Regions from separate parts of the Clostridium neonatale genome, predicted to be linked through region 2. Evidence: riboswitches for the same ligand, from Rfam matches in the RefSeq annotation. Region 2 holds a riboswitch; each other region holds the start of a gene.
What was found. A riboswitch is a leader RNA that binds a small molecule or an ion and turns the genes downstream of it on or off. The one in region 2 is predicted to bind lysine.

Region 1 (8,159 bases), 99 kb from region 2:
GTAATGGAGGAAGCTCTTCGGAGCAGGAAGACAGGTGGTGCATGGTTGTCGTCAGCTCGTGTCGTGAGATGTTGGGTTAAGTCCCGCAACGAGCGCAACCCTTATTGTTAGTTGCTACCATTTAGTTGAGCACTCTAGCGAGACTGCCCGGGTTAACCGGGAGGAAGGTGGGGATGACGTCAAATCATCATGCCCCTTATGTCTAGGGCTACACACGTGCTACAATGGCCGGTACAGTAAGATGCAATACCGTGAGGTGGAGCAAAACTCAAAAACCGGTCTCAGTTCGGATTGTAGGCTGAAACTCGCCTACATGAAGCTGGAGTTGCTAGTAATCGCGAATCAGAATGTCGCGGTGAATACGTTCCCGGGCCTTGTACACACCGCCCGTCACACCATGAGAGTTGGCAATACCCAAAGTTCGTGAGCTAACGCGTAAGCGAGGCAGCGACCTAAGGTAGGGTCAGCGATTGGGGTGAAGTCGTAACAAGGTAGCCGTAGGAGAACCTGCGGCTGGATCACCTCCTTTCTATGGAGAAATCTAATTAGCATGATGTCTAATTAGTAAGTACATGAAAATGTACTATAATATATAACTTACTCGAATTGTTACTAATCTATTATAGATCTGTTCAATTTTGAAAGACTAAGTTCTTTCAAAATTGCGAAGTTTAATGACTTCAAGCACGAGGAATCGAAATGATTTTTCTAGTGAGCATACTAAAATGTATGTGAACGTAAAAAATCATGAAGATGACGAAGTAATTGATGGCAGTAAACAAGCAAATGTTCTTTGAAAATTGCACATAGATTAATGTATATAAAATACAACAAGCCAAGAAATATATTCTTTGTGAATAGACTAATAAAAAGGTCAAGCTACAAAGGGCGCATGGTGAATGCCTTGGCATCAGGAGCCGATGAAGGACGTGATAAGCTGCGATAAGCTTCGGGTAGGCGCACATAGCCAGAGATCCGGAGATCTCCGAATGAGGAAACTCACATGGGAAACCCCATGTATCATAAAGTGAATTCATAGCTTTATGAGGGAACACCTAGGGAACTGAAACATCTAAGTACCTAGAGGAAGAGAAAGAAAAATCGATTTTCTGAGTAGCGGCGAGCGAAAGGGAAAGAGCCCAAACCGAAGATTTATCTTCGGGGTTGCGGACAGAACATAACGTGAAATTATTGCTAACCGAACACAACTGGAAAGTTGGACCATAGGAAGTAATAGTCTTGTAAGTAAAAGCAATAATGAACAGTTCTGCTCCAGAGTACCACGAGACACGTGAAACCTTGTGGGAAGCAGGGAGGACCACCTCCCAAGGCTAAATACTACCTGATGACCGATAGTGAAGCAGTACCGTGAGGGAAAGGTGAAAAGAACCCCGGGAGGGGAGTGAAATAGAACCTGAAACCATGTGCCTACAACCGATCAAAGCACCTTATGTGTGTGATGATGTGCTTTTTGTAGAACGAGCCAACGAGTTACGGTATGTAGCGAGGTTAAGTACTTAAGGTACGGAGCCGAAGGGAAACCAAGTCTTAATAGGGCGACTAGTTGCATGCTGTAGACCCGAAACCGGGTGACCTATCCATGGCCAGGTTGAAGCGAGGGTAAAACCTCGTGGAGGACCGAACCACGTTGCTGTTGAAAAAGCATGGGATGAGCTGTGGATAGCGGAGAAATTCCAATCGAACTCGGATATAGCTGGTTCTCCTCGAAATAGCTTTAGGGCTAGCGTCGACAAATGTGAGTAGTGGAGGTAGAGCACTGAATGGGCTAGGGGGCATAGCGCTTACCGAACCTTATCAAACTCCGAATGCCATATACTATCAGGTCGGCAGTCAGACTATGAAAGATAAGTTCCATGGTCAAAAGGGAAACAGCCCAGATCGTCAGCTAAGGTCCCAAAGTGTAAGTTAAGTGGAAAAGGATGTGGGATTTCTAAGACAACTAGGATGTTGGCTTAGAAGCAGCCATTCATTAAAAGAGTGCGTAATAGCTCACTAGTCAAGAGATCCTGCGCCGAAAATGTCCGGGGCTCAAACTTACCACCGAAGCTACGGGTTCACACTTAGTGTGAGCGGTAGAGGAGCGTTGTAATCGGGCTGAAGTCGTACCGTAAGGAGCGGTGGACTGATTACAAGTGAGAATGTTGGCATTAGTAGCGAGATGTAGGCGAGAATCCTACAGGCCGAATATCTAAGGTTTCCTGGGTAAAGTTTGTCTTCCCAGGGTTAGTCGGGACCTAAGGCGAGGCCGAAAGGCGTAGTCGATGGACAATTGGTTGATATTCCAATACCACTATCATCGTTATTACCGAGGGTGTGACGGAGAAGGATAGGATGTGCTAGCTATTGGATGCTAGTCGAAGCGTTTAGGGAGTTAGAGTAGGCAAATCCGCTCTAACAATTCTGAGGCGTTATAGGGAAGGTTCTACGGAACCGAAGTATCTGATTCCATGCTTCCAAGAAAAGCATCTAGGGAGAGAAGTAGTGCCCGTACCGCAAACCGACACAGGTAGATGAGGAGAGAATCCTAAGGCCGACGGAAGAATTGCAGTTAAGGAACTAGGCAAATTGACCCCGTAACTTCGGGAGAAGGGGTGCCTACGAAAGTAGGCCGCAGAGAATAGGCACAAGCAACTGTTTAACAAAAACACAGGTCTCTGCTAAAGCGTAAGCTGATGTATAGGGGCTGACGCCTGCCCGGTGCTGGAAGGTTAAGGGGAACACTTAGCGCAAGCGAAGGTGTGAACTTAAGCCCCAGTAAACGGCGGCCGTAACTATAACGGTCCTAAGGTAGCGAAATTCCTTGTCAGGTAAGTTCTGACCCGCACGAATGGCGTAATGACTTGTGCACTGTCTCAACTGCAAATCCGGCGAAGTTGTAGTGCGAGTGAAGATGCTCGCTACCCGCGATTGGACGGAAAGACCCCGTAGAGCTTTACTGTAGCTTAGCATTGAATTTCGGTATTGTCTGTACAGGATAGGTGGGAGACTGGGAAATCAGGGCGTCAGCCTTGATGGAGTCGTTGTTGGGATACCACCCTGATAGTATTGAAATTCTAACTGGATGCCATGAAACTGGTGACAGGACATTGTTAGGTGGGCAGTTTGACTGGGGCGGTCGCCTCCTAAAATGTAACGGAGGCGCCCAAAGGTTCCCTCAGAACGGTCGGAAATCGTTCGAAGAGTGTAAAGGCAGAAGGGAGCCTGACTGCGAGACCTACAAGTCGAGCAGGGACGAAAGTCGGGCTTAGTGATCCGGTGGTACCTCGTGGGAGGGCCATCGCTCAACGGATAAAAGCTACCTCGGGGATAACAGGCTGATCTCCCCCAAGAGTTCACATCGACGGGGAGGTTTGGCACCTCGATGTCGGCTCGTCGCATCCTGGGGCTGAAGTAGGTCCCAAGGGTTGGGCTGTTCGCCCATTAAAGCGGCACGCGAGCTGGGTTCAGAACGTCGTGAGACAGTTCGGTCCCTATCCGTCGCGGGCGTAGGAAATTTGAGAGGAGCTGTCCTTAGTACGAGAGGACCGGGATGGACTGACCTATGGTGTACCAGTTGTTTCGCCAGAAGCATTGCTGGGTAGCTAAGTCGGGAAGGGATAAACGCTGAAAGCATCTAAGTGTGAAGCCCACCTCAAGATGAGATTTCCCATAGCATAAGCTAGTAAGACCCCTTGAAGACTACAAGGTTGATAGGTCAGAGGTGTAAGTGCGGTAACGTATTTAGCTGACTGATACTAATAGGTCGAGGGCTTGACCAATATTAAGTTGTAATACATTAGGTACTATGTGCAATTTTGAAAGAACATGATTCTTTCAAAAAAAGATTTGTGAAATCAGGATTTTGACTTTGAAATTAGTTTCTTTTAAAGGAAACTCCATCAGCTGAAGCTGAGGAGTGCTAAATTTCAACGAAATCAAAGATTTCGGAAATTTATGCATCTAGTGATGATGGCATAGAGGTAACACTCCTTCCCATTCCGAACAGGAAAGTTAAGGTCTATAGCGCCGATGGTACTGCATGGGAGACTGTGTGGGAGAGTAGGACGTTGCTAGGTAAGTTTAAGAGATAGTTAGAAATAACTATCTCTTTTTAGTTTATAATAAGCGATGATATTTGATTAACATCTCCATTCATAACTTTATATGTAGGATTAAATTCGTGCTTTATTTCAGGAGATAAATTTGAATGTATATATAATGTATCTAATCCAACTGACTGAGCACCTTTTATATCACAAATAGGATCATTTCCAATCATTATAGATTTTTTTATATCTAAATTAAGGTCACTAATTAATTGCTCAAAAAATTTTGAATCAGGTTTGCAAATATAATAATCAGATGAAAAATAGATTTTATCAAAATATTTTTCTATATCTAAAATTCTCATTTCATACAGAGTGAATACTTGTTGAGCATTTGATAATAGATAAATATTTTTTTCTTTTCTTTTTAGTAATTCTAATAGTTCTATTACCCCATTATAAAGTTTTAAATATTTTATTGAAAGAGTTCTAAACAGATGTGCTGTTGATTTAACTAAATCTTCAGATGGTTTAACTTCTTTTTCTTCATAAAGAATTTTAAATATATTTTCTAATGGGAAATCTGGATATTTAGTATGAGATAAAGATTTCTGTTTTTCTTTAAATTTATTAAGATATGATGCTTTTAATTCATCAGAAGAATATATAGCACCATTAAATGAATAAAACAATGAAAGTTTACTCCAAAGAATTTTAGATTTTTTATTAGTATGTATATCTACCAATGTTCCATAAAGGTCAAATATATAATTAGTATACATGAATAAATCCTTCTTTCTTGTTATAGATTGCACTATAAATTTATATAATATAAATCTTTATAATAAAAATAAAGATAACATATAAATTATTCTATATATAAGTTGATAAATCCTTGTTTAAGAATACTTTTTGGAAATATTCACATATGAAATTGTTATATATTATTTGACATGAAATCAGAATATATCTAAAATATAAGCATTGGACATAAATAGGGGGAATTATATGGAATCATATATAACAATGCTAATTATAGTGTGCCCACTAGTATTTTTAGCAGGATTTGTTGATGCAGTTGCTGGCGGTGGTGGATTAATATCACTTCCAGCATATATTTTTGCTGGTGTGCCTATATATGTGGCTTATGGAACTAATAAATTTGCTAATAGTATAGGAACTGCTGTAGCGACTAGTAAATTTTTCAAAAGTGGAAATATAAAATTAAAACTAGCTATATTATCAGCTATTGGTGCAATAATAGGATCTTGGCTTGGAGCAAAATTAGTTTTGATATTAGATGAAAAGTACTTACATTATTGTTTAATGATCATATTGCCAATTGTAGCAGTATTTTTATTATTTAATAGAAGTTTCGGTTCAGTAGAAGAAGAAAAAGAAATTAAAAAAAAAGATATGTATTTTATGTCTTTAATAATTGGATTTATAATAGGAGGCTATGATGGCTTTTTTGGACCAGGTACAGGAACATTTTTAGTACTAGCTTTCACCTCATTATTAGGATTTAATTTAATTACGGCATCAGGAAATGCTAAGGTAGTTAACCTTGCATCTAATATAGGAGCTTTAATAGCCTACATATTAGGCTCTAAAGTGTCATTTGCCATAGGAATACCAGCAGCAGTATGTTCAGTAGCAGGAAATTATATAGGAGCTCATTTAGCAGTTAAAAATGGAGCGAAATTCATTAAACCAATTATTTTATTAGTGGTAGGAATGTTATTTATAAAAGTTCTTTTAGGATTTTTTGATTTATAAATTTTATAATTATTTAGATAAATTAAAAAATATTTACATATTATTAATATAGTGCTATAATTATTAGTAATTTAATTAGGAAAAGCCTAAGGTAGAGGTGCTGTAAGCAATAAGTACTTATTATGAGCTGGCAAGCTATGATTAATTTAGGAAAGGTGCTATGGCCGAAGGAAGAAATTATGCAAAGATTTGTTTCTGGGTATACATAGAATATATGTATAACTGTCACGAAAGTGGAGAGCTACAGAGGTTTGATGAAACTATTTATTATAATTACATTTATTCATATATGAATATTTCAAAAGATTTCAAAAATAGTTTCGTCTTAGCTTTAGTGATTAACTCTACCCGTCTGGTTTTATATCAGACGGGTTTTCCTATTTAATTACAAAATTAAAAGGAGTGTATTAAAAAATGAAGATTCAAGGTGTAATTGTACCATTAGTAACGCCATTTAAAGATGGAAAGTTAGATGTTAAATCATATGAAAATATGATTAATCATTATATAGATCAAGGAGTAAATGGGTTTATGCCTCTTGCAACAACAGGAGAATCACCAACATTATCATCATGTGAGTATGAGGAAATAGTAGAGAAAACAATTGAAGTAAATAATAAAAGAGTTCCTATATATATTGGACTTGGAGGTAATAATACTAGTGAATTAGTAAAGAAAGTGAAGACAATAGAAAGATATGATATTGATGGGATACTTTCTGTTACACCTTACTATTCAAAACCGAGTCAAAAAGGAATATTTGAGCATTTTAAAAGCTTATCTGAAGCTACAAGATTAGATATAGTTGTATACAATATTCCATATAGAACAGGTGTAAATATAGAAAATGAAACAATATATAAGCTAGCTGATTTAAATAATATAATTGGAATAAAGGACTGTTGTGCTAACTTGAAGCAAACTACAGATTTACTTTTAAACCCACCAAAAGATTTTTCCATATTAACTGGAGATGATGGATTATTTTATAATACACTCTTACTTGGAGGTCATGGGGGAATAATGGCATCTGCACATTTAAGAACTGCTGATTTTATAAAAGTATATAATCTTGTAAAATCTAATAACCATGTGGATGCGTTAAAAGTATGGAAAGAACTATATGAATTTATTCCCCTTTTATTTAAAGAGCCGAATCCTTCTCCTATTAAGTTTTGTTTAAAGAAAAAAGGATTAATTGAGTCTGATGAAGTTAGATTACCATTAACAGCAATAAGTGATGAATTGAAAGAAGAATTGAATATAATATTAAGCAAATAATAAAATATGAACTATATATGAAACTGATATTATTAAATAATTTAATAACATCAGTTTTTATTAAATTATTAAGAGATTTTGTGAGAAAACGTTGTAGATTTTAATAGATATTAGAATGATAAACATTACTTTGAAGCAATTTTTTGACTGACTATGTAAAAAAGAGTAATATTATAGGGTACAAATTTAAAGGATGTGATAAAACAATGATGCCAAAACTCTTTACAATGTTCAAAAACAAAGAGATCACTAAGAATCAGGTGGCAAAAGATATAATAGCGGGAATTATTGTGGCTGTTATAGCATTACCACTATCAATAGCACTTGCTATATCATCTGGTGTTTCACCAGAAAAAGGTCTTATAACAGCAATTTTTGCTGGATTTCTAATTTCTTTTCTTGGGGGAAGTAAAGTTCAAATTGGAGGTCCAACAGCTGCATTTGTTACTATAATATATTCAATAATTGCAGAACATGGATTAGACGGATTAATTACAGCTGTAATTATGGCAGGAATTATATTAGTTATTATGGGTTTATTAAGATTTGGTTCTCTTATTAGGTATGTACCTAAAACTATAACAGTTGGATTTACTGCTGGCATAGCCGTTACACTTTTCTCAGGCCAGCTTAAAGATTTGCTAGGATTACAAATAGATAATGTACCAGCAGAATTTATTCCAAAATGGGAAAGCTATTTTGCAAATATGAATACATTAAATATATATTCATTAGCAATTGGAATAGGTTGTATAATAATAATTGCACTTTGGCCAAAGGTAAATAAGGTAATACCAGGATCAATGATTGCCCTTATAGTATCTACCCTTTTAGTACAAGTTTTACATTTGCCAGTAGATACAATAGGTAGCAGATTTACTGAAATATCATCGGCTATACCAATTCCAGCATTACCTTCATTCAGTATAGCTACTATAAATAAACTATTTGCACCAGCAATAACAATTGCAATATTAGGGGCATTAGAATCATTATTATCAGCAGTTGTGGCTGATGAAATGATAGATGATACACATGATTCAAATATGGAAT
Region 2 (8,159 bases):
GACATATGATAAAATATCTGATAAAATAATGATTATATCAGCTGAATGCTGAATGTTTAATAAGTATAATTCTTCTTTATCATATTCTGTAATGCTCTCAAAATCTATATTTCCTTCATTATAATCAGAATAATTATAATCCACTATAAAGCTACCTCCTAAAAGCATTCCCTATTCTATAATATTATTTGTTATAAATTTAGTTCTTATTTTATGTTCAATATTACTCACAATCCTTCATTAAATTATTAAATTGAACTTAATAAACTGGTATCAATTTATTATTTAAGTAAATTTTATGGTGAAACGATATGTTCCTAAGAACTCTCTTTACTTTTATAATTTTCTTCAAATTTTCTGATTCTATAATAATATGTAATCATTAAAATAATTGTAGCCATAATCCATGCAGCAACTTCTGCTGCTGGTATAGCAAGAAATCCAAGTAAAGATGATAGAATAATTACTGCCCCAATTCTCGCTACAAATTCTACAATTCCAGATATCATTGGAATAAATGTATCACCTATGGCCTGAAGAGTTGAACGGTAAACAAATAATAACCCTAAAACCCACAATAAAAGTGAAGTTACAACTAAATACTGATATCCTATTGAAATAACTTCTGTTTCACCACCAGATACAATTAAAGCTAATAGCTCTTTACCAAATAATACAACTAAAACTCCTAATGCAATGTTTATTACCCCTAAAATAACATTTGTATTTCTAACGCCTTCCCTTATTCTATCAATCTTATTTGCCCCTAAATTCTGACCAGCATATGTTGCTATTGCAAAACCAAACGTATTTCCTACCTGCTCTAAAATAACTATAACCCTTGATCCTGCTGAATATCCCGCAACATAAACTGCACCATATCCATTAACAACAACTTGAAGTACCATGACTCCTACTGCCGTAACAGAATTCATAAGTGCTACAGGTATTCCTAATATAAATGACTTTTTAAATAGTGATCCATTAAATTTCCAATCCTCTTTATGTATTCTTATCTCTTTTATTTTATGAATTTTATAGTAACAGAATATAGAAGAAATAAGTTGAGCAATCACAGTTGCATACGCAGCCCCATTAACCCCCATCTTTAAAACTACTATAAAATAAATATCTAAAACTATGTTAATTATTGAAGATATAAATAATGAATACAATGGTGTTTTTCCATCACCAAATGCTCTAAGTATTCCTGAAAGAAAATTAAAAGCAATATTTACCATTATTCCTGCAAAAATAATTCTAATATAAGAATCAGCATCGTTAATAATATTATCTGGAGTCCTTAATATCTCCAATAACTCTCTGGAGTACATTACACTTATAACAGTTATTATAATTCCTACTATGGCATATAGGTATACTGACATTGTTATGGATTTACGAATTTTCTTATAATTATCTGCCCCATAATATTGTGCCACTAATATTGATAATCCTTGAGTAAGTCCTAAAACAAACCCTAATACTAAGAAGTTTATAGAACCTGTTGAACCAACAGCGGCTAATGCATTAACTCCAATAAATCTTCCAACAATAACTGTATCAACCATATTATAAAGCTGCTGAAATATGTTTCCCAATAGTAGCGGTATTGCAAAACTAATAATTAATTTAGTTGGATTACCAGATGTCATATTTTTTACTACTTCTTTGTGCATCAATCTTCCTCCAATTTATGCTTATTTAAACCCCATATAATTTCTAATTTAATTATAACTTTATATTATATACTATCTATATTCAATATATTTTGAACATATAAAAACAATGTTACATATTTTTGTATAAATCACCAATTTTACTGTAACATTGTTTCTAAAAATATAAATATAATTTTTCTCTTCATCAATCCATGCCTTTGTAATAGTACAGGCTAGACTCCATGAGGCGCAAATCCATCAGTAAGAGAATAATTTTGATGTTCAACATCATTTAATCTATTGTTTATATACAAAAAAACTAGGCATAAACCTAGTTTTTTAAAGTACGTTTTAAGAATTCTCTTGTTCTTTCTTTTTTAGGATTATTGAAAATCTCTTCTGGATCTCCTTCTTCTTCGATAATACCATTATTCATAAATACAACTCTATCTGATACTTCTCTTGCAAATTCCATTTCATGAGTTACAACTAGCATAGTAAGTCCGCTTTCTGCAAGTTCCTTCATTACCTTTAATACTTCTCCAACCATTTCAGGATCTAAAGCAGATGTTGGCTCATCAAATAATATTACATCAGGTTCCATAGATAATGCTCTTGCTATTGCTACCCTTTGTTTTTGTCCACCAGATAATTGTTTTGGCTTAGCATTTATATAATTACTCATACCTACAATCTCTAAATACTTCATAGCAACTTTTTCAGCTTCTTCTCTACTTCTTCCTAAGACCTTCATTTGTCCAACTACACAGTTACTTAAAACATTGTGGTTGTTAAATAAATTAAATTGCTGAAATACCATTCCTAATTTAGTTCTATATTTATATATATCATGTTTATCATCTAATATATTTTCACCATTATATATAATTTCCCCGCCTGTTGGTTTTTCTAAAAGATTTACACATCTTAATAATGTTGATTTTCCAGATCCTGAAGATCCTATAATACAAACAACTTCTCCCTTATTAACTGAAAAATCTATATCTTTTAAAACCTTATGGTCTCCAAAGGATTTACTTAAGTGTTTAATTTCAATTATTTTTTCCATTTCGATTCCTCCTTAAGCTACCACATTACCATTAACTTTTTTAGCTATATCTTCTGGTGTTTCAACTTGCATTTGATTTCCTGCAATAATATAATTTTCTGGTCCATCTAGTTTCTTTTCTATTGCTCTTAATATTCTTGTAACTGTAAATGTCATAATGAAATAGATTATACATGATATAAAGAACGATTCAAAATATCTGAAATTATTTCCTGATATAGTCTTAGTTTGGAAATATAGTTCTGATACAGATATAACATTTAATACAGATGTATCTTTTATATTTATTACGAACTCATTACCTGTTGCTGGTAAAATATTTCTAACAACTTGTGGTAATACTACATTTATCATAGTCTGAAAATGATTCATTCCTATTGCTTGCGCTGCTTCAAATTGTCCCTTATCTATTGAAACAATACCACCTCTTACTATTTCAGACATATATGCACCTGTATTTACTGATACTATAAATAGTCCTGCTAAAACTCTATCTATGTCTATTCCAAAAGCTGCCGCAGATCCATAATAAATAACCATAGCTTGCACTATCATAGGAGTTCCACGGAAAAACTCTATATAAATCGATAAAATTGAGTTAATTATTTTTAGAAATACTCTTTTAGTTCCTTTTTCTGGAATAGGAATTGTCCTTATAACTCCCACTATAAGACCTATAAGCGTTCCCACTAATGTTCCTATTATAGAAATTAATAATGTCATTCCAGCCCCACGTAAAAGCATTGGCCAGTTATTTTGCAGTATCTTAATTATCCATTCTAGACTCATAAAAAACTCTCCTTAAAATATTTAATTATAGGATTTAGGCTTTTTATAATAATCTATACCCTGAGCTATTGAGCCGCTGGTTGATTTTTAATAGCCGTATCCATTATTTCTAATCTTTCTTCTTCTGATATTCCTTTTAAAATTTCATTTATCTTATCTTTTAATTCACTTCCCTTTTGTACACCAACTGCTATAGCTGTATCTTCTTCTGATGTAACAAAACCATCTTTAAATTCTATCATTTTAAAGTTGTCATTTGCCATTTGAGCACTTAAGGCTTCTGGTCTTTCTGTGACATAACCATCTATAACTCCGCTTTCTAAAGCAACTCTCATAGCTGGGAAATTATCCATAGCTGGTTGTTTATTAACTGATGGTATTTGATCTATTACTGAATAGTGGAAAGTATTTAATTGAGCTGTTATTTTAGCTCCTGAAAAATCATTTAGTGTCGTTGCATTATCATATGCTCCACCATTTTTTACTAGCATTACTAGGTCTGACTTATAATAAACATCTGAAAAATCTATTGTTTCCTTACGTTCTTCTGTTGGAGACATACCTGCAATAATAGCATCTATTTTTCCCGATGTTAATGATGGTACTAATCCATCCCATTCAGTTTTAACTATAACTAATTCTTTTCCTAATGAATCAGCTATTTTCTTTGCTATTTCTACGTCATATCCGCCAGCATATTCCGAACTTCCTTCTATTTTTACTGCACCATTTGAATCATCCAGCTGAGTCCAATTGAAAGGTGCATATCCTGCTTCCATCCCTACTCTAAACACATTTTCTGATGAAGCCTTTGTCCCACATCCTGTTAATGTCATTGTTGCTGTTACCACAGCTAAAATTAGTGCTGATAATCTTTTTTTCATATTTACCCTCTCCTTTTTTATAATAAAAAAACCAACCCAAAGGGCTGGTACTATCTTCAATATTTTAGATAATATTATATGAATTTATAAAAACTACTACTATATGGCCTAGCTTAAATTTCATATAATATCCCCTCATCTTTCTAATTGAGATAGCACAACTTAATAAACTGGGGAGTTTATTAAGACAGTCCTGCAGCTCTTAACTACAGACCCAGCAAGCAACACTGAGATATATTGCAAACTTCGGCAAAATCCCCTTCTCCATAGCTTCATTGCTCTCTCTAGCTCTGCTAAAGACTGTTGGATTCTGCGCCTCTACCTCACAGTAAAGTGAGGCATATATTTAATTTTATGACATAATGATAACTATATATTTAGCTTTTGTCAATCTTTTTAAAATTTTTTTATTAATATTAAAAATTAAAATTCGTTTATAGATTTATACTTATAAATTAATTCTTTTTAATACGATTCTCTGTTAATTTTTAATTATATAATTTCAGCAAATTTCACATTTACTTTCACTGCTATATAAGTTCCCCCCCACAAAAAGCAAGTTTTGGTCTGTCACTTATGATACAGTTCTCCGTATCGCTAATAAGTGAGGTTTTTAATTAATATATTATTCATTTTTATTATAATAGAATATCAAAAAAGGTTGTAGCCTAAACTACAACCTATAACAATCTAAAATTATCTTCTATTTTGTTCTTTTTTAGCTCTTCTACAAGATGGACATCTTGTAGGCTCATTTTCGAATCCTTTTTCTTTATAGAATTCTTGTTCTCCTACTGAAAATATGAATTCACTTCCGCAATCTCTGCATGTTATTGTCTTATCTGTCATAAATATTCCTCCTAAAATTAAAGATTCTAAATTGATATAATAATCTCTAATTCTCGAGAAACTATTTACCTAAATGAAACTTTTTTTGTTAGCAAATTTGCTACTCATTTATAATAACATATTATTTATTTAATTGCAACCTTTTTTTATTATTTTTTACAATTGATAGAGATATTACCCTAAATGACGCCATACACTTTGAATGGTATAGATCTTCCAATTCTGATTCTGACAATGATAAACTAATAGGAACAGATGAAAATTATAAATTAGTTAATGCTGATGCAAATTCATTTATTAGATTAATTGGATACTTTAATGAATAAAAATTCCAAGCTATTACAGGAAGATTTAATAAAAAAGCTACAATTAGTTTTAGCTCTTCTTCATCAAAACATAAATCCAATACTTCAAAATATGAACAAACTAGCATACCTGTTGTAAGTGAAAAGAATGACAGCTCCGTCACACAAATTCCAATTCAAATAACTACAGGAAATGATAGAGCTAAAAAAGAAAATATAATATTTACTGAAGATAAAGCTAATGAGGCAATTGAAACATAAAAAAAACAAGGTAATGATGTAGCTAAAATACTTATACCTGATAATAATTATTATATATCAGAGGTAAATGTAAGTTTTCCTAAAACTACACTTTCTGCACTTTAAACTGGAAATGTCTCTTTAGAAATAAATACAGTAAATGCAAGAATTTCTTTACCAAAAGACTCTATACATGATTTATTTTTTGTATATATTTTCTATATTCTGATGTTGACATAGAATTAAGTCTTTTTGATACCTACGATTATTATAGTATTATATTTTATACAATCATCGTAACAATGGCATGCTGCCTGTTAGCTTATTGACTTTTTTCTTATGGCCACAGATAGCAAGCCCAAAATATGAGTGTTCTAATTCAGGCGTCATTGAGGCTTTTTGCAAATATTCACTATAAACATTGCAGCTTTGTGCAACATCTGAAAAATCAACAGTAATAACATCTTTATAATTATCAGTATATAACTCTTCTCTCAGTGCTCTAAGTAATTCCTTGTTTGCCTTTAGTATAGGAACTGGAATTGTGATAATGCCCAAATGACTTTTTTCTGAAGAATCAACTGCATCTTCTCCAACTAGTTCAGGTACATGTTTTCCTAATGTAATCCCAAGTATTGTACAGGTATTTGCAATAATTCCTAGAGGAAGTTCTTCATTTATTACTATAACGCATTTTGTATCCTGATTTGTCATTATTTTTTCTCCTTTATTTTTTTAATTATTTTATTTTGTTCTTTACTCTTTTATACGGTTTTAAAATATCACAAATTATTAAATTTTTCTTGTATGATATTGACATATTATATTTCATCAAAGTTCACTATTCAAAATTCCAAACTGCCATCAGTTCATGTCCTTTGGAATAACTGCTTCACCAGGTCTTAATCCCTCTATGCAGTCATCATTTATATCTTCATCTATGCATGCAGTTTCACTGTCTTCATCCAAATTTTCTGCTGCCAAAGCTTCCATATTACTTTCAAGAGTCCAATTGTAATCCTCACCTTTAGTATGTTTTTTCTTTTTTAAAGATTTTCTTTTGCTTCTTTTAATTAGGGGTACTACTACATTATTTGCTGCTAGTTCCGGACTACTAAGCGATCTTTACTCAAAGCATCATTTATTTCTGGGATACTATTTTTATTATTGTGTTTTTGTTGCTGCAATAAATTTACTTCTTCGTATTCATTAATTTGTATATTGCTTTCATTATTAACATATCTATTACTTTTATTATTAACTTCTATATTATTTTCATCATTGTTTTTATACATATGATTTTCTTTCATATTTTCAGTTTCTGCATCTTTTTTCCGCAGATTTTTTTCTTTATAATTTATATATTGTATATCTCTATCCAAGCATGACGTTCTCTATCGAACCTGTCTAAAAAGCTTGTTTTAATTTATATGCATACCTTTATGCAAAACTGGTATTGCCGTTGCTATAAGGATTATACCCATAGAAGCAGATGCAGCATGCCCAAGTGATACATAGATTTTACATCCAATGATAGGCCAAATCACTCTTGCTAAAGCCTGAATAGATTGGCTGCCTCCTTGATTTCTTCCTTGTTCACTAGAATCCACAGACTTGGATAGCATCCCATTGAAAGAAGGTCCGAAGACCGAATCACCAAAGCCGAATATAAACATTCCAGCGATATTATATGTGTATTTTTATATTCACAGGATTTATCATCAACCTTCTTCTTGATACAAAAGAAAAAGGAGAACCTCCTCCATCTGGACTTGGTTCTCCTCCACTATTTAGATACATTATTAAGTTATCATTTATAGTTAGTTATATTGAGTCAATTTTCCTTAACTCATTTATGTTAATCTTTGAAATCAACATATGCAGCAGTTTCTTATACTGTTCTCTTGAAATATTGCTCTTAATCCCTATTGAAAAATCATTACTTGTGATACAGTATTTCCACTTATAAAAATGGTATTAATCATTGCTATTACTTGGTTAAGGTCATTTTTGCCTTTACTTATGATACGGTTCTCCGTATCATACCCAAGTGATAATGCTTTTTGTATTGAAAAAGGATACCTTTTTATGATATCCTTCTATAACTAACAATTACTTCTTATTCATTTAATGCTATTCTAATCGCATTTATTTCTTTTTCTGAGAGTCCTGTTAGCTCACATATCAATTCATCTGAAAGTCCTTTTTTTATTGCAATCTTTGCTGTTTCTATCGCTTGCTCTTCTTTTCCTTCTATCTTACCCTTTTTGATTCCATCTTCAACTAGCATTTCTCCAAGCTTTGTCATACTTATCTCCTCCTTTACCTTCTCCAAATCTTTTCCGTCCAAAAATTTATCTGC
Region 3 (8,159 bases), on a different contig from region 2:
TATCACTATAATCTTTTTACTGTTTGCTACTATGTCCTTTTTTACGATTGAAATCTTTCCTATATTCTTTGAATTTATTATTATATTTGTTGTATTAGAATTAGATTTAATATTTTCTATGCCTTCAATATGACTAGCTTGATTTTCTATTCTATTAATATTCCCTATAAAATCTGGCATAATAGGTATTAGAATCAGCCTAGCAATTAAAATTAACCATATATAATAATGGGCTTTAGCTGACATTTTATGCTTAAATATAGTTTTTATTAATAAAATGCAAGCTGTCATTATTGTAGTAATAATCGCTATATTTAATAGCATAAACATCTAATCATCTTCTTCCATTTTATTTATTATATTCATTAATTCTTCTTCTTCCTTTTTGGATAAATTACTTTCTTTTACTAATGTAGATACAAACATAGATAACGAATTATCAAATACTTTTGCTAAAAAATTTTTAGTTTCATTAATTTTACATTCTTGTTCTTTTACTGCACATTTATATAAAAAATTTTTCCCTTGACTCTTATCTGCTACTACAAATTCTTTATCCGTCAGTCTCTTAACCAATGTTTTTATAGTTGAATAACTCCAGCCTCTTCCTTCTAATTGCTCTACTATAAAACTCATTGTACTATTAGGATTTTTCCATAACACTTTCATAACTTCCCATTCTGATTCACTTATAGAGTACTCTTTTTCCAATTCCGCACTTCCTTTCTAAGCTACAGGTGTAACCCTGCTTATAGGTTACACCTGTAGCCTATAAATGTCAATATGTTATTCTTATCTTTTTTAATTAATATTTAAGTAAAAAAACTACCACAGAATAACTTTTTAAATCATTCTGTGGTAGTTTTTAATATAATTTATAGCTTATTCTTAAATCACTTCTACATTATCAACTGGCTTACCTACGAAATAAACTAGTGCAAATATCGCAGCTGTTGCTAATGGTAATACAAGCCATATAGAAAGTCCTAATCCTACTGGAATATATCCAAATAGTATTGTAATTGCTGCTACAGATAACGCATATGGCATTTGAGTTCTAACATGACTAATATGATCACATCCTGCTCCCATTGATGACATAATTGTCGTATCTGAAATTGGAGAACAGTGATCCCCAAAAATAGCTCCAGTTAAAACAGCACTCGTACCTACTATAACGTATCCCATTTCAGGCGATATTGAGTATGAAAGAGGGATCGCAAGTGGCATTAATATTCCCATAGTCCCATATGCTGTACCTGTTGCAAATGATATAACTGCTCCTAAAATGAATATTATACTTGGTAATAAAAATTGAGGTATTGAACTTGAAAGCAATTTAACTAAATATGCTGCAGTTCCTAACTCTTTTATCACTGAACTTAATGACCATGCAAGTATTAATATAACTCCTGTTATGATTAATCCTTTCATTCCATCTATCCAGACTTCTACTGCTTCTGAGAATGTAAATATTTTTTTACATACAGCCATAAATATGGCAACAATAGATGCAAATAATGCTGATTGGAATAATGCTACCGATGCATCTGATGCACTAAAAGCTTCTCTTATAGCTGTAAATGAAGCTGGTGATGTTGTCATTAAATTTTGAAGTACAACATCTTCACCACCCATAATTGCAGTATATCCACTATAATAAAAACTTATCAGAGCTGATATCATTAACGCTCCAATTGGAATAATTGCATTCCATACGCTTAGTTTAACACCTTCTTTAGGTGCCATTTCATCTTCTACATCTTTATCAAGAGTAATTTCTTTACTTGCATCTGATATGTATCCTTTTCTTGCATTTATTTCCGCTTTTCTCATGGGACCAAAATCTCTTAATAAAAGTGATGTAGCAACAACAAAAATTAAAATTAATATGTTATAGAATCTATATGGAATCGTACTTAAAAATACTCCAAATGCATCTACTTCCTGACCTATTAATGTGAAACCATCTTTTATTAATCCAACTTCTAACCCAATCCATGTAGATACAATCATAATTCCTGCAATTGGTGCTGCTGTAGCATCAATTATAAAAGATAATCTTTCTCTTGAAATTTTCATCTTATCTGCTACCGGCTTCATTATTGGTCCGACAATTAATGAATTTGCATAATCATCAAAGAATACCAATACTCCCAAGAACCATGTTATTAATTGAGCACTTCTTGGAGTTTTTGCCTTTTTAGCAAGAGACTCTGCAATTGCTTTTGCTCCGCCCATTTTACTGACTAAGCTTATAACTCCTCCAATTACCATAACTTGAAGAACAATACCTGCATTCCATGGATCTGCTAATGAGTTTAATGCTCTTTGTACAAAATCTAAAAATGCTTGAATAATAGCCATAAATGGATTACTTCCTATAATCTGTAATAAAAAACATCCTGATAGAGTTCCTATAAATAGTGATATTACAACATTTTTTGTTATAAATGCTAATGCGATTGCTATAATTGGTGGAAGTATAGTCCAAAGTCCAAATTTTTCTGCATTAACCTCTGCAACGTCAGCTGCAAAAACTGCTGTCGATGCCATTATTAACATAATTAATGTCAATAAAAACACACGGTAGCTTCTTGAATTTTTCATGTTAATGATCCTCCTAATCTTTATTGTGATAAATTTAAAGATAGAAATTAAGTAATTAACTTATAAAATACAATTATGGCTCTAAGAAATTTATTTTCTAAATTTAAAATAAATTCTTAATCAAAAAAATAAGACCTTGAGATAACACCCAAGGTCTTTAAAAACATAATATGTTTTACATAACCACGAATGATAGCTCACCACAAAGTACTTGTGACAGTTTTGCATATATTCTATGCAACCCCAGCTCTATAACCTTAAAGCATTAGTTATAGACTTCGGCAATATTTCCTTTCATATTACTTCAAAGTGCTTAGCTCCATAATATTACTATTAAATATTGCGCCTCTATCTCTTACTTTATTCACTTTTATATGATATAGAATACCTTATTTTTAATTTTATTTCAATATTTTTTGATTTTATTGTTAGTTTTATTTCTTCTTTCGACATTCATTTGCTCTGCTCATAGATATTAGAACTTTTATAGCTAACATAAAAGCAATTGCGTATCCACCAATCCCTATTATTGATATTCCTCTATATAAAGGCTTAACATCATTACTGATAATTAATGATGAAGATAATATTAACGCAGCAATAACAACACCTTCTGTTAATCTATTTACCATTTTATTAGCTTGCTTAATTATTTCATCTATCTCATTAATTCGTATATCTAGTGTAAGCTTTCCATCTGATAATTTATTCAAAACCTCTACAGTCTTTGTAGGAATTTTCATAGAATCTCTTGTAAAACAATATAGTGAAATTATTAATTCTTCTTTCTCTAAACATCTTAAAATCGTAGTTCTATTATTTGATTTCATAAAATTAGCAATTACATTTACTATTTCTCGATCTGGGTCAAGATAAGCAATTACTCCTTCTAACAAAATTAAGCTCCTTGTCAAGGAAACCAATTCTCTAGGTAACTGTATATTATTTTCCCTTGTAATATTCCATATTTCTTGAACAAGTTCTGATATTTTTATATTTTTTATAGATGTTTCTAAATAAACATCGAAAATATATGAAACTGAATCGTATATATCTACTTTATTGACCTTTCCTTTCTTTATAGCTATTGCTAAAATGCAGTTAACCAGTTTTTCTTTATCATGAGTAGCTATATTAAGCCATTTTTTCATGTTATCACTTAGTTGTCCTACTATGCCAAAATCTATAAAACATATTTTCCCTTCTGAAATCAATAAATTTCCGGGATGTGGATCTCCATGAAAAAAGCCATCTTCAAATATATGTTTACAGAATGCTAATGTCAATTTATCAGCAATATCATTTATATCATATCCATTCTGCTCAAGCTCTTTTATATCATTTATTTTTATACCATCAATATTTTCTAATACTAAAACCTTATCACTTAACAACTCTCTAACTACATAAGGTGCATAAATAGGTGCAGTATTTTTATTTAACTCGCTAAATTTCTCTATATTACCAGCTTCTGATATAAAATCAAGTTCTTGAATTGTTGTGAATTTTATTTCTTCCAGCGCTTCTATAGGATCAATTATAGGTATATTTATTCTTCCTTCAGCAATCTTCAATATCTTCATCAGAATAGCAATATCTTTTATTATTTTTTCATATATTTTAGGCCTTTGAATTTTTAAAACGACCTCTCTGCCATCTTTTAATATTCCTTCATATACTTGTGCTATAGATGCTGATGCTATTGGAGCCCTATTAAGATATTGAAAACTTTCATCTATAGTTGTGTTCAGTGATTTTTCAAAAACTAACTTCATATCGTCAAAATTTTCCACTATCGCTGAATCTTGTAACTTAACTAACTCATCTATGTATTCTTTTGGCAATAAATCTGGTCTGGTGCTTAATATTTGACCTATCTTAATAAATGTTGGACCTAAATCTTCAAAAGCTTTTCTTAAATTAGCAGGAGATTTTTTTTGTTCTTCATCTTTTCTATCGAAAATATATCCAAATCCATATTTAGCAAATACCATTATTATTTCTCTAAATCTACTTGATGGCTTTTCTTTCATAAATAATATCCTCTTTCAAATAATAACCCATTCAAAGGCAACATATAAATTATTAATTAAAATCTTCACTTTTAAAAAGTATATACTAATTTTATATAAACAGAAGATGTAAAATTCATATAAAACTTACACCTTCTGTTTCTCTTTTACTTATTATTAATTTTTTCTTCAAGTTCATTAATTCTAATTTTTAAGCTCTCTATATCACTTTTAGTAGCTAAGTTTAAATTTTCCAAGACATCTTGAACGCTATCTTTTGTTAATGGCTTCATATCAATTGCTTTATTTTTTGCTACTTCTGCCTTAGTAGTAATATTTTTCTTTAGTTCTTCTGATAATTCTTTTCCTTCCTCTACTGTTATTTTTCCTTTTTCAACCAAATCATTTATAATATCAATTGTTTTATCATAGGTAATTGCTGCTGCACCAACAGCTGCCAGACATAATTTTTTCATTTCTTCTAACATATAAATCATCTCCTAACTACAATATAACTTAAATATATTATTCTGGTTTATAATTATTTATATTCAAATTTTTAAAGATTATCTATTCTTCATAAATTCTTCTATGTCTTTTACTTCTTTTATCATGTCCTTAGTTAAAACTTCACATCCATCTTCAGTTACTAAAACATCATCTTCTATTCTAATTCCAATCCCTTCTTCTGAAATATAAATTCCAGGTTCAACTGTAAATACCATTCCTTTTTCAAATACAAATTCTCTTCCTTGAGGTTCTAAATCATGAGTGTCTAATCCTAAATTATGTCCAATGCTATGCCAATAATATTTGCTTACTTCTTCTTTTTCTTTAATTATTCCAAGCTTAATACACTCTTCTGCAATTAAATCTTTAGACCATGCATTTAATTCTTTATAAACAACCCCTGGCTTTATTTTTTCTATTACAGCTTTGTTCACTCTTAAAACTGCTTCATAAACTTCTCTTTGCCTGTCAGTAAACTTACCATTTGCAGGGAATGTCCTCGTAATATCTGCATTGTATAAATTCCATTGTGCCCCTAAATCAAATAATATTAAATCATTTTCCTTTATCTCACTATCATTAGATACATAATGAAGTATAGTAGCATTTTTTCCAGCTGCTGCTATAGTTGAAAATGCAAAATCTTTTGCTCCACTTCTTTTACATTCAAAATCAAAATAAGCTTCAAGCTCATATTCTTTAAGACCAGGCTTAGCATTATTCATAAGAGATTTAACTCCTCTTATAGTTATTTCAATTGCTTTTTTCATTTCATTTATTTCTTCATCACTTTTTATCATTCTTAAAGGAATAATTTTATTTGAAAAATTCTTTATAACTATTTGAGGATATTTATTTCTCATTTCTTTTGAAAATTTTAATGCTTCCGAATCATCTTCTTCTATATTTTCCTTATCTAAATCTAAGTATAAATTAATTTGCTCTGTACCTTTAATTTGTGAATTCAAATATGAATAAAAGTCATTCATATAGACTACTTCTTTAATTCCCGAAATATCTTTTCCTTCTGTATCTCTTAATGTTTTTCCATTCCACATTTCTTCATCCAAGTTTATTTCCTTTAAAAATAACTTTTCTGTTACTTTTCCTTTTATTTTAGATAACACAACTATATGATGTGGCTCTACTATACCAGTTAAGTAATAAAAATTTCTATTTTGAGTAAACTGATATAGTTCATCGCCTGTCTTCTTAGGCGCATGACCTGCAAAAGCTATTAATATTGAATCATCATCTATTTGATTAATTAAGTTTTCTCTATTTTTAATAAACACACTATTATTCATCGCGCATTCTCCTTAGTTTCTTATATCCTTTTTAGAAAGAAGTTATTGACTTTTTATAGCTGGTCTTAAATAAAATGAGTAGTATACTACTATTATTATACTACTCACCATATTTTATGAAAATCAAATTATTAATTTATATTTAGTATATCTTACAATTATATCGTGTAATACTTCTACTGCATTTTCTCCTAGTTTATCATTATAGTATTTTGAAAATCTTTCATCAGCTATATACATTTCTGCAAGTCCAGCATAAGCTTCCTTTGAATATGATGGCCATGAAAACTCTAGCCATTTCTTATGCTTTTCATATACCTTTTGGGCTTCATCACATTCTAAATCTTTTGTTTTAATAACTTTTGACAATAATTCAAACATTTCATCTTCAGTCTTCTGCATTTCATTAAAATTTTCTTCGCTCATATTTAATAATTTATTATTTGAAGCTTCAACTACATCTTCTCCATATTTATTTCTAATTTCCTTGCCATACATAGCTTCATTTTTAGCTATCTTTTCCTTCTTTAATCCTTCAAATTTCTCTTTATCAGACATTTCTATCTCTCCCTTTTTATATGCTAATGTTTTTTCAACCGTCAATATTAATTGATCAAGTTGCTTTCGTCTGGAGATAAGCTTTTCGTAATGTTCCTCTAAAGCTTTTTTAGTATCAAAATCTGGATTAGAAATAATTTTTTGAATTTCTTCTAACTTCATATCCATAGATTTATAAAATAATATTTGTTGTAATAAATCTACTTCTCTTTCTCCATAAATTCTGTAACCAGCTGAATTTATTCTACATGGCCTTAATAAACCAATTTCATCATAATATCTGAGTGTTCGTGCACTAACACCAGCAAGTTCAGCTAATCTTTTTATTGTATATTCCATGACTTTGTACCTCCTGACAATTTCATCATAAGGGATTACGTTGCGTTAATGTCAACATTTAATTTTAATTTTTTTATTTTCTATATTTAAGTTTAACTCTGCTTATTTAATAATCAATAAGTTAACCATTAAAATAGCCATTATCATTGCAGTTATATCAGCAATTACAGCTGCCCATAAAGTATGTCTAATTTTTTTTACCTTAACTGCACCAAAGTAGACTGTTATTGTATAAAAAATAGTTTCTGTAGTACCCATGATTACAGATGCTATAAGTCCTATCTTTGTATCTGGTCCAAAATTTTTAATTATTTCAGTAAACACACCTATTGCCCCACTGCCTGATAAAGGCTTTATAATAACAAGTGGCAGTAACTCTTTTGGCAATCCTATAAGATTTACAATAGGTCCTGCTATGTTGTTTAATGCATCCATGAGTTTTGCTTCTCTAAAAATCTGTACAGCTATTATCATTGCTAAAATATATGGGAAGATTCTCATCACTACACCAAGACCTTCTTTTGCACCTTCTATGAACCACTCATAAACCTTCCTTTCTTTCAGCATTCCATAAGTTATAATTATAAGCAGTATTATTGGTATTATACTTTTACTTAAATAATTAATCATAATCAAAAGTACCTCTCTAAAAGTTTACACGAACATACTCCAACTATTGCCGCCACAGTTGTTGATATAATTGCTGGTACTATAATTATTCCTGGATTAACTGAATTACAGGCTGCTCTGATTGATATTATTGTTGTAGGCACTAGCTGAATACATGCTGCATTTAATACTAAAAAAAGTGACATATCATTTG

Region 1: another riboswitch for lysine. It lies ahead of dapA (4-hydroxy-tetrahydrodipicolinate synthase); the one in region 2 lies ahead of CNEONATNEC86_RS20760 (transporter substrate-binding domain-containing protein).
Region 3: another riboswitch for lysine. It lies ahead of CNEONATNEC86_RS00400 (Na+/H+ antiporter NhaC family protein); the one in region 2 lies ahead of CNEONATNEC86_RS20760 (transporter substrate-binding domain-containing protein).

Annotation. Positions count from the first base shown of each region.
Region 1 covers NZ_UICR01000003.1:466,422-474,580, reverse strand. Annotated here, with positions in the region: rRNA gene CNEONATNEC86_RS20300 (16S ribosomal RNA) at 1-529, shown strand, start outside; rRNA gene CNEONATNEC86_RS20295 (23S ribosomal RNA) at 873-3,779, shown strand; rRNA gene rrf (5S ribosomal RNA) at 3,960-4,076, shown strand; gene CNEONATNEC86_RS20285 (HAD family hydrolase) at 4,112-4,828, opposite strand; gene CNEONATNEC86_RS20280 (TSUP family transporter) at 5,055-5,825, shown strand; lysine riboswitch at 5,910-6,077, shown strand; gene dapA (4-hydroxy-tetrahydrodipicolinate synthase) at 6,240-7,106, shown strand; gene CNEONATNEC86_RS20270 (SulP family inorganic anion transporter) at 7,313-8,159, shown strand, end outside.
Region 2 covers NZ_UICR01000003.1:565,490-573,648, forward strand. Annotated here, with positions in the region: gene CNEONATNEC86_RS20740 (hypothetical protein) at 1-144, opposite strand, end outside; gene CNEONATNEC86_RS20745 (MATE family efflux transporter) at 318-1,679, opposite strand; gene CNEONATNEC86_RS20750 (amino acid ABC transporter ATP-binding protein) at 1,993-2,730, opposite strand; gene CNEONATNEC86_RS20755 (amino acid ABC transporter permease) at 2,743-3,519, opposite strand; gene CNEONATNEC86_RS20760 (transporter substrate-binding domain-containing protein) at 3,585-4,403, opposite strand; lysine riboswitch at 4,549-4,732, opposite strand; gene CNEONATNEC86_RS20765 (zinc-ribbon domain-containing protein) at 5,100-5,252, opposite strand; gene CNEONATNEC86_RS20770 (hypothetical protein) at 5,515-5,721, opposite strand; gene CNEONATNEC86_RS20775 (DUF2000 domain-containing protein) at 6,089-6,511, opposite strand; gene CNEONATNEC86_RS21880 (hypothetical protein) at 6,662-6,790, opposite strand; gene CNEONATNEC86_RS20780 (hypothetical protein) at 6,898-7,179, opposite strand; partial or broken gene CNEONATNEC86_RS20785 (MFS transporter) at 7,219-7,494, opposite strand; gene CNEONATNEC86_RS20790 (RpnC/YadD family protein) at 7,917-8,159, opposite strand, start outside.
Region 3 covers NZ_UICR01000001.1:83,664-91,822, reverse strand. Annotated here, with positions in the region: gene CNEONATNEC86_RS00410 (M56 family metallopeptidase) at 1-330, opposite strand, end outside; gene CNEONATNEC86_RS00405 (BlaI/MecI/CopY family transcriptional regulator) at 331-711, opposite strand; gene CNEONATNEC86_RS00400 (Na+/H+ antiporter NhaC family protein) at 889-2,616, opposite strand; lysine riboswitch at 2,796-2,969, opposite strand; gene CNEONATNEC86_RS00395 (ABC1 kinase family protein) at 3,045-4,643, opposite strand; gene CNEONATNEC86_RS00390 (phasin family protein) at 4,790-5,110, opposite strand; gene CNEONATNEC86_RS00385 (aminopeptidase P family protein) at 5,189-6,439, opposite strand; gene CNEONATNEC86_RS00380 (MerR family transcriptional regulator) at 6,563-7,336, opposite strand; gene CNEONATNEC86_RS00375 (spore maturation protein) at 7,439-7,966, opposite strand; gene CNEONATNEC86_RS00370 (nucleoside recognition domain-containing protein) at 7,969-8,159, opposite strand, start outside.